One region of the Rhizobium azibense genome, then DNA from elsewhere that is predicted to be linked to it. Evidence: riboswitches for the same ligand, from Rfam matches in the RefSeq annotation. Region 1 holds a riboswitch; each other region holds the start of a gene.

What was found. A riboswitch is a leader RNA that binds a small molecule or an ion and turns the genes downstream of it on or off. The one in region 1 is predicted to bind thiamine pyrophosphate.
Region 2: it holds a riboswitch for thiamine pyrophosphate, as region 1 does, so the genes downstream of both, thiB (thiamine ABC transporter substrate binding subunit) here and thiC (phosphomethylpyrimidine synthase ThiC) in region 1, are expected to answer to the same signal.
Region 3: it holds a riboswitch for thiamine pyrophosphate, as region 1 does, so the genes downstream of both, thiD (bifunctional hydroxymethylpyrimidine kinase/phosphomethylpyrimidine kinase) here and thiC (phosphomethylpyrimidine synthase ThiC) in region 1, are expected to answer to the same signal.

Annotation. Positions count from the first base shown of each region.
Region 1 covers NZ_SMBJ01000006.1:152,346-155,616, reverse strand. The annotation lists gene EV130_RS16490 (GntR family transcriptional regulator) at 1-115, shown strand, start outside; gene kduI (5-dehydro-4-deoxy-D-glucuronate isomerase) at 112-948, shown strand; gene kduD (2-dehydro-3-deoxy-D-gluconate 5-dehydrogenase KduD) at 954-1,709, shown strand; TPP riboswitch at 1,837-1,948, shown strand; gene thiC (phosphomethylpyrimidine synthase ThiC) at 2,041-3,271, shown strand, end outside.
Region 2 covers NZ_SMBJ01000007.1:227,057-230,327, reverse strand. The annotation lists gene EV130_RS19145 (ABC-F family ATP-binding cassette domain-containing protein) at 1-243, opposite strand, end outside; gene EV130_RS19140 (thiamine diphosphokinase) at 247-897, opposite strand; TPP riboswitch at 993-1,106, shown strand; gene thiB (thiamine ABC transporter substrate binding subunit) at 1,155-2,177, shown strand; gene thiP (thiamine/thiamine pyrophosphate ABC transporter permease ThiP) at 2,177-3,271, shown strand, end outside.
Region 3 covers NZ_SMBJ01000002.1:110,533-113,803, forward strand. The annotation lists gene EV130_RS04665 (FkbM family methyltransferase) at 1-546, shown strand, start outside; TPP riboswitch at 775-871, shown strand; gene thiD (bifunctional hydroxymethylpyrimidine kinase/phosphomethylpyrimidine kinase) at 1,252-2,055, shown strand; gene EV130_RS04675 (carbohydrate ABC transporter permease) at 2,068-2,916, opposite strand; gene EV130_RS04680 (carbohydrate ABC transporter permease) at 2,909-3,271, opposite strand, start outside.

The DNA.
Region 1 (3,271 bases):
TCTCGGCAAACTACTGCACGAGGTTGAAAAGGCCGCGATCTGGGACCCGAATTACTTTATCGAGGACGCGAGAAAACCTATGTTATCAACTGAAAAAAAAGGTTTGTTTCAATGAAAGTCGACGTAAGGCACGCTTCCCATCCCGAGGCCGTTCGCGCCTACGACACCGACACACTGCGACGCCACTTTCTTGTCGACCATGTCTTCGAAGGCGGCGAAATCCGGCTTACCTATTCGCATTACGACCGTATGGTGATCGGTGGCGCAATGCCGCTCGGCGCCGCCCTCACGTTGACGGCGCCAAAGGCCATCGGCCAGGAGACCTTTCTTGCCGAACGCGAGCTCGGTGCGCTGAACATTGGGGGAGCGGGCCGCGTCCTGATTGACGGCAAGGCGTACGAGCTCTCGAAATACGATTGCCTATATGTCGGCAAGGGTGCGGTGGACATCCGCTTCGAAAGTACTGATGCCGGTAATCCCGCCAAGTTCTACCTCGTTTCGACGCCGGCACATCGACCGCATCCCGCGGTGCTCTTGACGCGCGAGCAGGCTCGGCATCTAACGTTTGGCGAAGCGGCAACTGCCAACAAACGATCAATCTTCCAATTCATCCATCCCGAAGTCTGCCAGTCCTGCCAGCTCACCATGGGCCTGACGATGCTGGAGCCGGGCAGCATCTGGAACACCATGCCCAGTCACATCCATGACCGGCGCATGGAAGCCTATCTGTACTTCGATCTCGATGCCGATCAGCGCATCTTCCATTTCATGGGCGAACCGCAGGAATCGCGGCACATGCTGATTGCAAACGAGCAGGCGATCATCTCGCCTCCGTGGTCGATCCATTCGGGCGCCGGCACCAAGAATTACAGCTTCATCTGGGCGATGGCCGGTGACAACAAGAGCTTCACCGACATGGATCAGATCGCGATCGCAGATTTAAGGTAAGTCCAATGGCAAACCAGTTTGATCTTTCCGGCCGCGTGGCCATTGTCACCGGCGCCAATACTGGCATAGGGCAGGCCATTGCGATGGCACTTGCCCAAGCAGGTGCCTCGATTGTCGCTGTCGGCCGCTCGTCCATGGATGAAACCGAGGCGATGGTCACGGAGGAGGGCGCGCGCTTCCATGCCATCAAGGCCGATCTTGGCACGATCGCGCCGGTAAAGCGTATCGTTGCCGAAACGCTCTCGGCCTTCGGTGCACTCGACATCCTCGTCAACAATGCCGGTATCATTCGCCGCGCCGATGCGATCGACTTCACCGAGGAAGACTGGGACGCCGTTATCGACACCAATCTCAAGACGGCCTTCTTCCTGTCTCAGGCCGCTGGCCGCCACATGATCGAAACGGGCAGGGGCAAGATTATCAACATCGCCTCGCTGCTGTCCTTCCAAGGCGGCATCCGCATTCCGTCCTATACGGCGTCGAAGAGCGGCCTTGCCGGCGTCACGAGGCTGCTTGCCTGCGAATGGGCAGGCAAAGGCGTCAACGTCAACGCCATCGCGCCTGGCTATTTTGTCACCAACAATACGACTTCGCTCCGAGAAGATCCGGACCGCAGTGCCGCCATTCTCGCGCGCATCCCGGCAGGACGGTGGGGAGTGCCCGCCGAACTCGGCGGTGCGGCGGTGTTTCTCGCCTCGTCCGCGTCCGACTACGTCCATGGCACCGTGCTGCCGGTCGACGGCGGCTGGTTGGCACGCTGACGGGAAGGGTTGCATCTCCAAAGGCAGACGTGTCTTAATCTTTCCCTTGTAGGCATCCCATCTGCCTGTTGAAGGAAGTGACGTGAGCCACTCGCTTGACACCGGCGACACGCGCCCCTAACCTTTGAACATTCACCAGGGGGGTCCCGGCAAGGGGCTGAGATACTGCTGTCGCGCGCAGTGACCCGTTGAACCTGATCCAGTTCATACTGGCGTAGGGACGGTGCGAGCGCTCGAAAGGCTTGGAATTCACGCGTGGAATCCATGCCGGCGTCTTTCCATCATTCCGGCTAAGGACTGGGTCTCCAATCACAACTTGGAGCCTCAAACCATGAATATCGCCGCAAAGACCATCACCCCCACCGTTACCACCGGTCCGCTGCCGGCATCTCGCAAAGTCTGCATTGCGGGAGATATCCATCCCGACATTCGCGTGCCTATGCGCGAGATCAGCGTTCATCCGACCGCAGGCGAGCCGCCAGTCAGGGTCTACGATTCGTCTGGCCCCTATACGGTCGAAGGAGCCGATATTCGCATCGAAGGGGGCTTGCCTCAACTTCGGCGTGACTGGGTGCTCGCCCGCGGCGACGTCGAGGCCTATCAGGGTCGCCACGTTCGCCCGGAAGACAATGGTTTTGCCAGCGGTGAACGGCTGACGCCCGAATTTCCAGGCCAGCGCCAGCCGCTGCGGGCAAAGAACGGCAAGGCTGTCACCCAGCTTGCCTATGCGCGTGCCGGCATCATCACTCCGGAAATGGAATTCATCGCCATCCGCGAAAATCTCGGCCGGACGGCTCAATGCGAGGCGGTGGTTCGCGACGGCGAAAGCTTTGGTGCCAACATCCCCGACTATGTCACACCTGACTTCGTCCGGCAGGAAGTTGCCGCAGGCCGCGCGATCATCCCCGCCAACATCAATCATCCAGAGGCCGAACCGATGATCATCGGCCGCAACTTCCTGGTGAAGATCAACGCCAATATCGGCAATTCCGCCGTGACCTCGTCGATGGCCGAAGAGGTCGAAAAGATGGTTTGGGCGGCGCGGTGGGGTGCCGATGCGGTCATGGACCTTTCGACCGGCCGCAACATACACAATATCCGCGAATGGATTATCCGCAATTCGCCACTGCCGATCGGCACCGTGCCGCTCTACCAGGCGCTGGAGAAGGTCGAAGGCATCGCCGAGAACCTGACATGGGAGGTTTATCGTGACACGCTGATCGAACAGGCGGAACAGGGTGTCGACTATTTTACCATTCATGCCGGCGTGCGGCTCCACTATATCCCGCTGACTGTCAACCGAGTCACCGGAATCGTCTCGCGCGGCGGCTCCATCATGGCGAAGTGGTGTCTGCATCACCACCGTGAGAGCTTTCTTTACGAGCATTTCGAGGAGATCTGCGATATCTGCCGCGCCTATGACGTGTCCTTCTCGCTCGGCGACGGCCTGCGACCGGGCTCGATTGCCGATGCCAATGACGCAGCGCAGTTCGCCGAGCTCGAAACCCTTGGCGAATTGACGAAGATTGCTTGGGCGAAGGACTGCCAGGTGATGATTGAAG
Region 2 (3,271 bases), on a different contig from region 1:
ACCGGCAAAATCCGGAGCCTGCTCCAAGTAACGCACCGTCGAGGATGGATGGCGGAACACCTCGCCTGATTGTGCTTCAACGATCCCTGCGGCAATCTTCAGAAGGGTCGATTTGCCCGAGCCGTTACGGCCGACCAGACAGATCTTGTCGCCCGGCTCGACCTGCAGATTCGCGCCGGCCAAGAGAGGCGTTCCGCCGAAGCGTAGGAAGATATCGTAGAGTTTCAGGATGGGAGGGGCCAAAAATCAGACTCCGGAAAAATCATCAGGGCGGGCAAGGACGATCGCCCGGCCGCTGCCGAGCGTGAAACGGACCTTGCCTTGTGCAATGTTGGAAATGGTACGCGAGGAGCCGAAGGGCAAATGAAAATCGATGAGCGGATAGCGGGCGTTCTCGATGAAAAGACCATGCAGCTCGCTGAAGCCGGATACCGAAAACAGGCTGTTCCTCGGCAAATCGAGCTCGATCGTACCGGCGATAAGCGGCACGGCCTCCTCCGTTCCGGAGGTCAACAGAATGTCGAAGCCCTGTTCGGCAAGGCTGACGGCGTAAAGCAGGTGCTGCAACGCGTGGTCCGAGCGCTCTCCGCCGAGCGCACCGGCAAGGACAAGTCGCCGTGCGCCACGGGCAATCGCCTCCGACACGGCGATTTCACCATCCGTTGCGGCCTTGGCGGCCGGGTAGGGCTGTTTCGGGACGTGCGGAAATGCCCCCTCCAGATCCGGCGGTGTCGAGTCGAAATCCCCGACCCAAAGCTCAGGCACGACGCCCAGCGCTGCTGCATGCCGCATCCCGCCGTCGGCGGCGATGAAGCGGCTGCCTGAAACGGCAGAACGCAGGCGCTCGGTCAGGCTGAGTTCGCCGCCGAGCAGGATCGTGAAAGTGGATTGGCTCATCGCATTGCCCATAGCGCAAAGCAGGGGCCAAGGGAAAGGGTCTACCGTCAGCGTGCTTGCCCTTGTCATAAGGCCGTCATGGCGATACATCTGCCGACGCTCTAACGGGGTGCCTGGACGTCCGCAAGGATACCGGCTGAGAGGCATTAAGCCAACCCGCGGAACCTGATCCGGATAACACCGGCGGAGGGATTAGACGCGTGACATTCGCCAACGCCCTTTTCCCGTTCAAAAGTAACCCAAGGAGGAGGCGCGCCATGTCCGGCCGCACATCGATTATCCCTTCGCTGACCGCAGCGTTTTTCGCCGCGACGCTCGGCGTGTCTGCCGCGCACGCCGCGCAAAAGACACTCACCATATACACGTATGAAAGCTTCACGTCCGAATGGGGACCCGGCCCGAAAGTCAAGGCCGCTTTCGAAAAGACATGCGGTTGCACGGTCAATTTCGTCAGTGTTGCCGACGGCGTCGCGCTGCTTTCGCGCTTGAAGCTCGAGGGAGCTTCCACCAGGGCTGACGTCGTCCTCGGCATCGACACGAACCTCGTGACAGAAGCCAAGGAGACCGGCCTTTTCGACGCAAGCGGCGTCGATGTCAGCGCGCTCAAGGTGCCGGGCGGCTTCGTGGACGAGGTCTTCGTTCCATACGACTACGGTCACTTCGCGATCATCTACGACAGGCAAACGATCAAGCACCCGCCTCAGAGCATGAAGGATCTGGTCGAAGGTGATCCTTCGCAAAAGATTGTCATCGAGGATCCACGAACCTCGACGCCGGGCCTCGGCCTGCTGTTGTGGGTCAAATCGATTTACGGCGACAAGGCGGCGGAAGCCTGGAACAAGCTCAAGAACCGCATCCTGACCGTCACGCCCGGGTGGTCGGAGGCCTATGGCCTGTTCACCAAGGGAGAGGCGCCGATGGTGCTGTCCTACACCACATCCCCTGCCTATCACATGGTGACTGAAAATACCGATCGCTACCAGGCCGCAGCTTTCTCGGAGGGCCATTATATCCAGATCGAGGTCGCTGGCCTATTGAAGAATGCACCCGAGAAGGATCTCGCCCGCGACTTCCTGAAGTTCATGGTGACGCCGGGCTTCCAGGATACCATCCCAACGAACAACTGGATGATGCCCGTTTCCGCAACGTCCACGCCGCTGCCGGATGCCTTCAGCGCGCTCGTCAATCCGGCAAAGACCTTCCTGATGAGCCCCGACGAAGTCGCCAGGAACCGCAGGGCCTGGATCGACGAGTGGCTTGCGGCGATGAGCATGAACTGATGCTCGAGACCGCAGCCGAACGACGGCGTGCATTGACCGGCGGGGCAATCAGCCTCGCCGCCATCGCGCTCTTTGTCGGCCTTGCAGCGGTCTCGTTGTTTTTTTCCGGGGGCAGCGCGGCAATCCTCGGCATTGTTCTCGATCCTTATATTCTGCGTGTGCTGCGCTTCACGATGCTGCAGGCGCTGCTTTCGACCGCACTTTCCATCGCCTTTGCGATTCCGGTCGCACGCGCGCTCGCCCGCCAGCCGCATTTTGCCGGGCGGGTGTGGATCGTCCGTCTGATGGCGGTTCCCATGGGGCTGCCGGTACTGATCGGAGCACTCGGCTTGATCGGGATATGGGGCAGGCAGGGGATGTTGAACTCGCTGCTGATGAAGGTCGGGCTCGACGAACCGGTCAGCATCTATGGGCTGACCGGCATCCTTCTCGCCCATATCTTCTTCAACCTGCCGCTTGCCTGTCGCCTGATGCTTGCAGGTCTCGAACGCGTGCCCGCCGAATACTGGCTGATGGCAAGCGGCCTCGGCATGCGGTCCGGCTCGGTCTTCCAGTTTGTCGAATGGCCGGCGATCCGCCAGCTCATTCCCGGGATAGCCGGCTTGATCTTCATGCTGTGCGCCACCAGCTTCACGTTGGTGCTGATCCTCGGTGGCGGCCCTGCAGCAACCACGATCGAGGTCGCGATCTACCAGTCGCTCCGTTTCGATTTCGACCCCGGCCGCGCAATCGCCTTGTCGCTCCTTCAGATCGCGCTGACGGCGATGATCCTCGGTGCGATGGCATTTATTCCGCGGATCGGAGATGAGGGCCTTACCGAAGGCAGAAGCATCAAGCGGCTCGATGGCAAAAGCCCGCGCGCCAGACTGGCCGACGGTCTGCTCTTGCTGATCGCCGTGCTTTTCCTCGGCCTTCCGCTGGTGTCGATCATCGCCGCCGGGTTGGACGCCGATCTCATAAAGCTGCTGCAGGAGCCGATCTTCTGGCAGTCAGCCGGGATGAGTTTTGCGATCTCGCTTTCGGCGGCCCTCTTCTCGATCGTCCTTTCGATGGCCATGATTCGTGCCCGGCATGCAATCGTATCGAAGAGGCGG
Region 3 (3,271 bases), on a different contig from region 1:
GTGCATTTAGCAAAGATTGTTGGCGATGACGGTACTGTTGTCGTTTTCGAACCTGGGCCCAACAATTTGCCGTATCTTCGAACCAACACAGAGCGCTTTGCGAACATTAAAATCGTTGAGGCTGCGTGTGGAGATCTCGATGGCCCCGTGGAGTTTTGGATAGAAGGGCTGTCGGGACAGAACAATTCGTTGGACAGAAACTATAAAAACTTTGAACAAAACCGCGAGAATGCGTTCAGCGATGCGCTCATGGAATCCATTACGGTCGAGATGATGCAGCTTGACACATACTTGGAAGAGACGGGCCTTCGTCCGGCGCTGCTGAAGATAGATGTGGAGGGAGCTGAACACCGTGTGCTTCTCGGTAGTTCACACTGTCTGGCAAATGTAAGGCCTCTCATAGTGGTGGAAGTTACCGAGGACTTTGACGAGGTAGCCAGAATATTTCGCGAAAACGACTACGCCATACATGATCGCAGCCGCCCCGAGTGGGTATGCATTCCGGCCGAACGCGTCGAAGCGTTTCAACAAATATCGACGCATTGAGCGCCCTCTCGTTCTCGTCAGCGCCGTCGTTGCGGGCTTGCAAACTCCGCCGCTTGGAAAAGCAAGCGGCCATAGCTCGACCACAGAATGGTGAGGACGTCTTTATTCGCGACTTCGCCAAATCGGGCTCCACAAGCGAAGACGTTGGCACGGGCCCTGGCTTCAAGCAATACGGGCCATGCCGTTTTTAGGGGTGACAGACAGAGATTTGTCTGCAATGAAGACCGCGATGAGAGACAGGGGCGTTCGTTGAAAGACGGGCTGAGAAGTACCCTTCGAACCTGAACCGGATAATGCTGGCGGAGGGAGTCGCTCGGAGCCTTCGCTTGTTCAGTAAGGCTCCCCGCGTCTTTGCCCCGCCCGAAAGGGGCAAATGCCGATACGAAATTCACCCAGGCAACTCTTTGCGGCCATGCGCGCGACGCCGCCACTTGTCCATTGCATCACCATCGATTGTCGCGATGCAGCTCGATGGGACACACTCGCGGATTGCGAGAGTAACATCGATATGAGGCGTTTCAATCTATCCCCTTATCCCTCCCCCCGAGCCTTTGCGCGGCGCCAGCATGGTCAATACCGCGATCGCCGCCGCTTCGGGTGCTTGCGACAGGGTCAAGTGGCTTGTCCTCGTATCTGTCATCTGTGGCACGCGGATCCGCGGCAGGCTGGTGCAAGCTTGACTGAGGCAATCCGAAAGGCACGCGCATGATCTACAACGTTCTTTCCATTGCCGGCTCTGACCCTTCGGGCGGTGCCGGCGTCCAGGCCGATTTGAAGACATTTTCGGCGCGCGGCACCTACGGCATGGCCGTTTTGACGGCCTTGACGGCACAAAATACCCATGGCGTTTCCAGCGTGCATGCAGTTCCAGCGGAGTTCGTCGCCGAGCAAATCGGCATGGTTTTCGCCGATATCCGCGTCGATGCGGTGAAGATCGGCATGATCGCCAATGCGCCGATTGCCGAAGCTGTCGCCAAAGCGCTTTTGCCGCACCGCGGGATCCCGATCGTGCTCGATCCGGTGATGATTGCCAAAGGCGGTGCGGCACTTCTTGATGTTGAAGCCATCGGCTTTCTCAAGACCCGGCTTCTGCCGCTCGCAACGCTTCTGACCCCCAATCTGCCAGAAGCCGCCGCCCTGCTCGCAGAGCAGGTAGCAGGCACCCGAGATGCCATGGAGTGGCAAGCGGAAAAGCTGCACGCGCTTGGTCCCTCTGCCGTTCTCGTAAAGGGCGGTCATCTTGGCGGGATGGAAAGCCCCGACGTTCTGATAAGCGAAAGCAAGATTACCTGGTTCGAAGCTCCACGCGTTCCGACGAAGAACACGCACGGCACCGGCTGCACGCTTTCGAGCGCGCTTGCAGCAGAGCTCGCAAAGGGCAGATCGCTCGAGGCAGCGGTCGCCACAGCCAAGGATTACCTGGCTGCAGCCGTTGCCGGAGCCGGCATGCTCAGCGTCGGTTCGGGCCAGGGTCCGGTTCAGCATTTTCATGAGCTCTGGGCAGGATGATGCACAGGCTGCTCAGGTCTTCACGGCGCCGGCCGTCAGACCGGCAATGATATGCTTTTGGGCAATGAAGAACACGATTACCGTCGGCAGGATGGTAAGCGTGATGAAGGCGAGCACCAGCTGCCATTCGGTGCCATACTCGCCACGATAGACCATGATGCCGAGCGGCCACGGATATTTCGGCTCCGAATTCAGCATGATCAGCGGCAGGATATAGCTGTTCCAGCTGCCAACGAAGGAGATGATGCTGACGGTTGCAACGATCGGCCGCGCCAGCGGTAGCGAGATGTACCAGAAAAAGCGCAGATAGCCGCAACCGTCGACAAAGGCCGCCTGGAACAATTCCTCCGGAAGGTTGCGGAAATAGTTCCTGAAAAGCAGGATGCTCATTCCGAGGCCGAATGCCACCTGCGGCAGCACCACACCCCAATAGGTATCGAGTAGGCCCAGATCGCGGATGCGGATGAAGAGCGGCAGGATCGCCGTTGCTGCAGGAAACATCAGGCCGAGCAGGAAATAGTTCAGCAGAAATGACGATCCGAAGAAGCGGACATGCGCAAAGGCGAAGGCGGCCATCGATGAGACGATCAGCGTCAGAGAGACCGTGAGCGCTGCAATGACCAGCGAATTGAAGATCTGCAGCCAGTATCGGTCTCCGAAGAGGATGTCGGTATAGTTCGACCATTGCCACTCTGCAGGCAGCCCAAAGGGATTGGTGCGCAGGTCGCCCAGCGTCTTGAAACCGCCGAGCGCCGTCGTCAGCAACGGTATGAGAACCAGCGCCGCGATCAGCGTCAGCGACACGTAGAGATAAACGCGCGTTCGCAGCGGCATGCGAATGGTGGAGCCGGTATCAATCATTGCGCATGAAAATCCTTTTGTAGCCGAAGGCGAGTGTCATGCAGATGATGAAGAGAACAACGCCGACGGCGCTGCCGAGACCGACCTGCATGCGCATGACGCCGTAGGTGTAAAGAAAGGTCACCATCGTCTGCGTCGAATTCGACGGTCCGCCGCCTGTCAGCGGCATGATCATGTCGAAGAGCTGCAGCGAGCCGATAACCGCAAAGAAGATGGAAAGGCGCAGCGTGGATCCAAGCAGCGGCAGCGTCACATAGCGGAACTTCTGCCAGCCTGTCGCCCCGTCGATCTCAGCTGCTTCGAGCACATTTTTGTCGACCGATTGCAGCCCGGCGATGAAGAGCATCATGTGAAA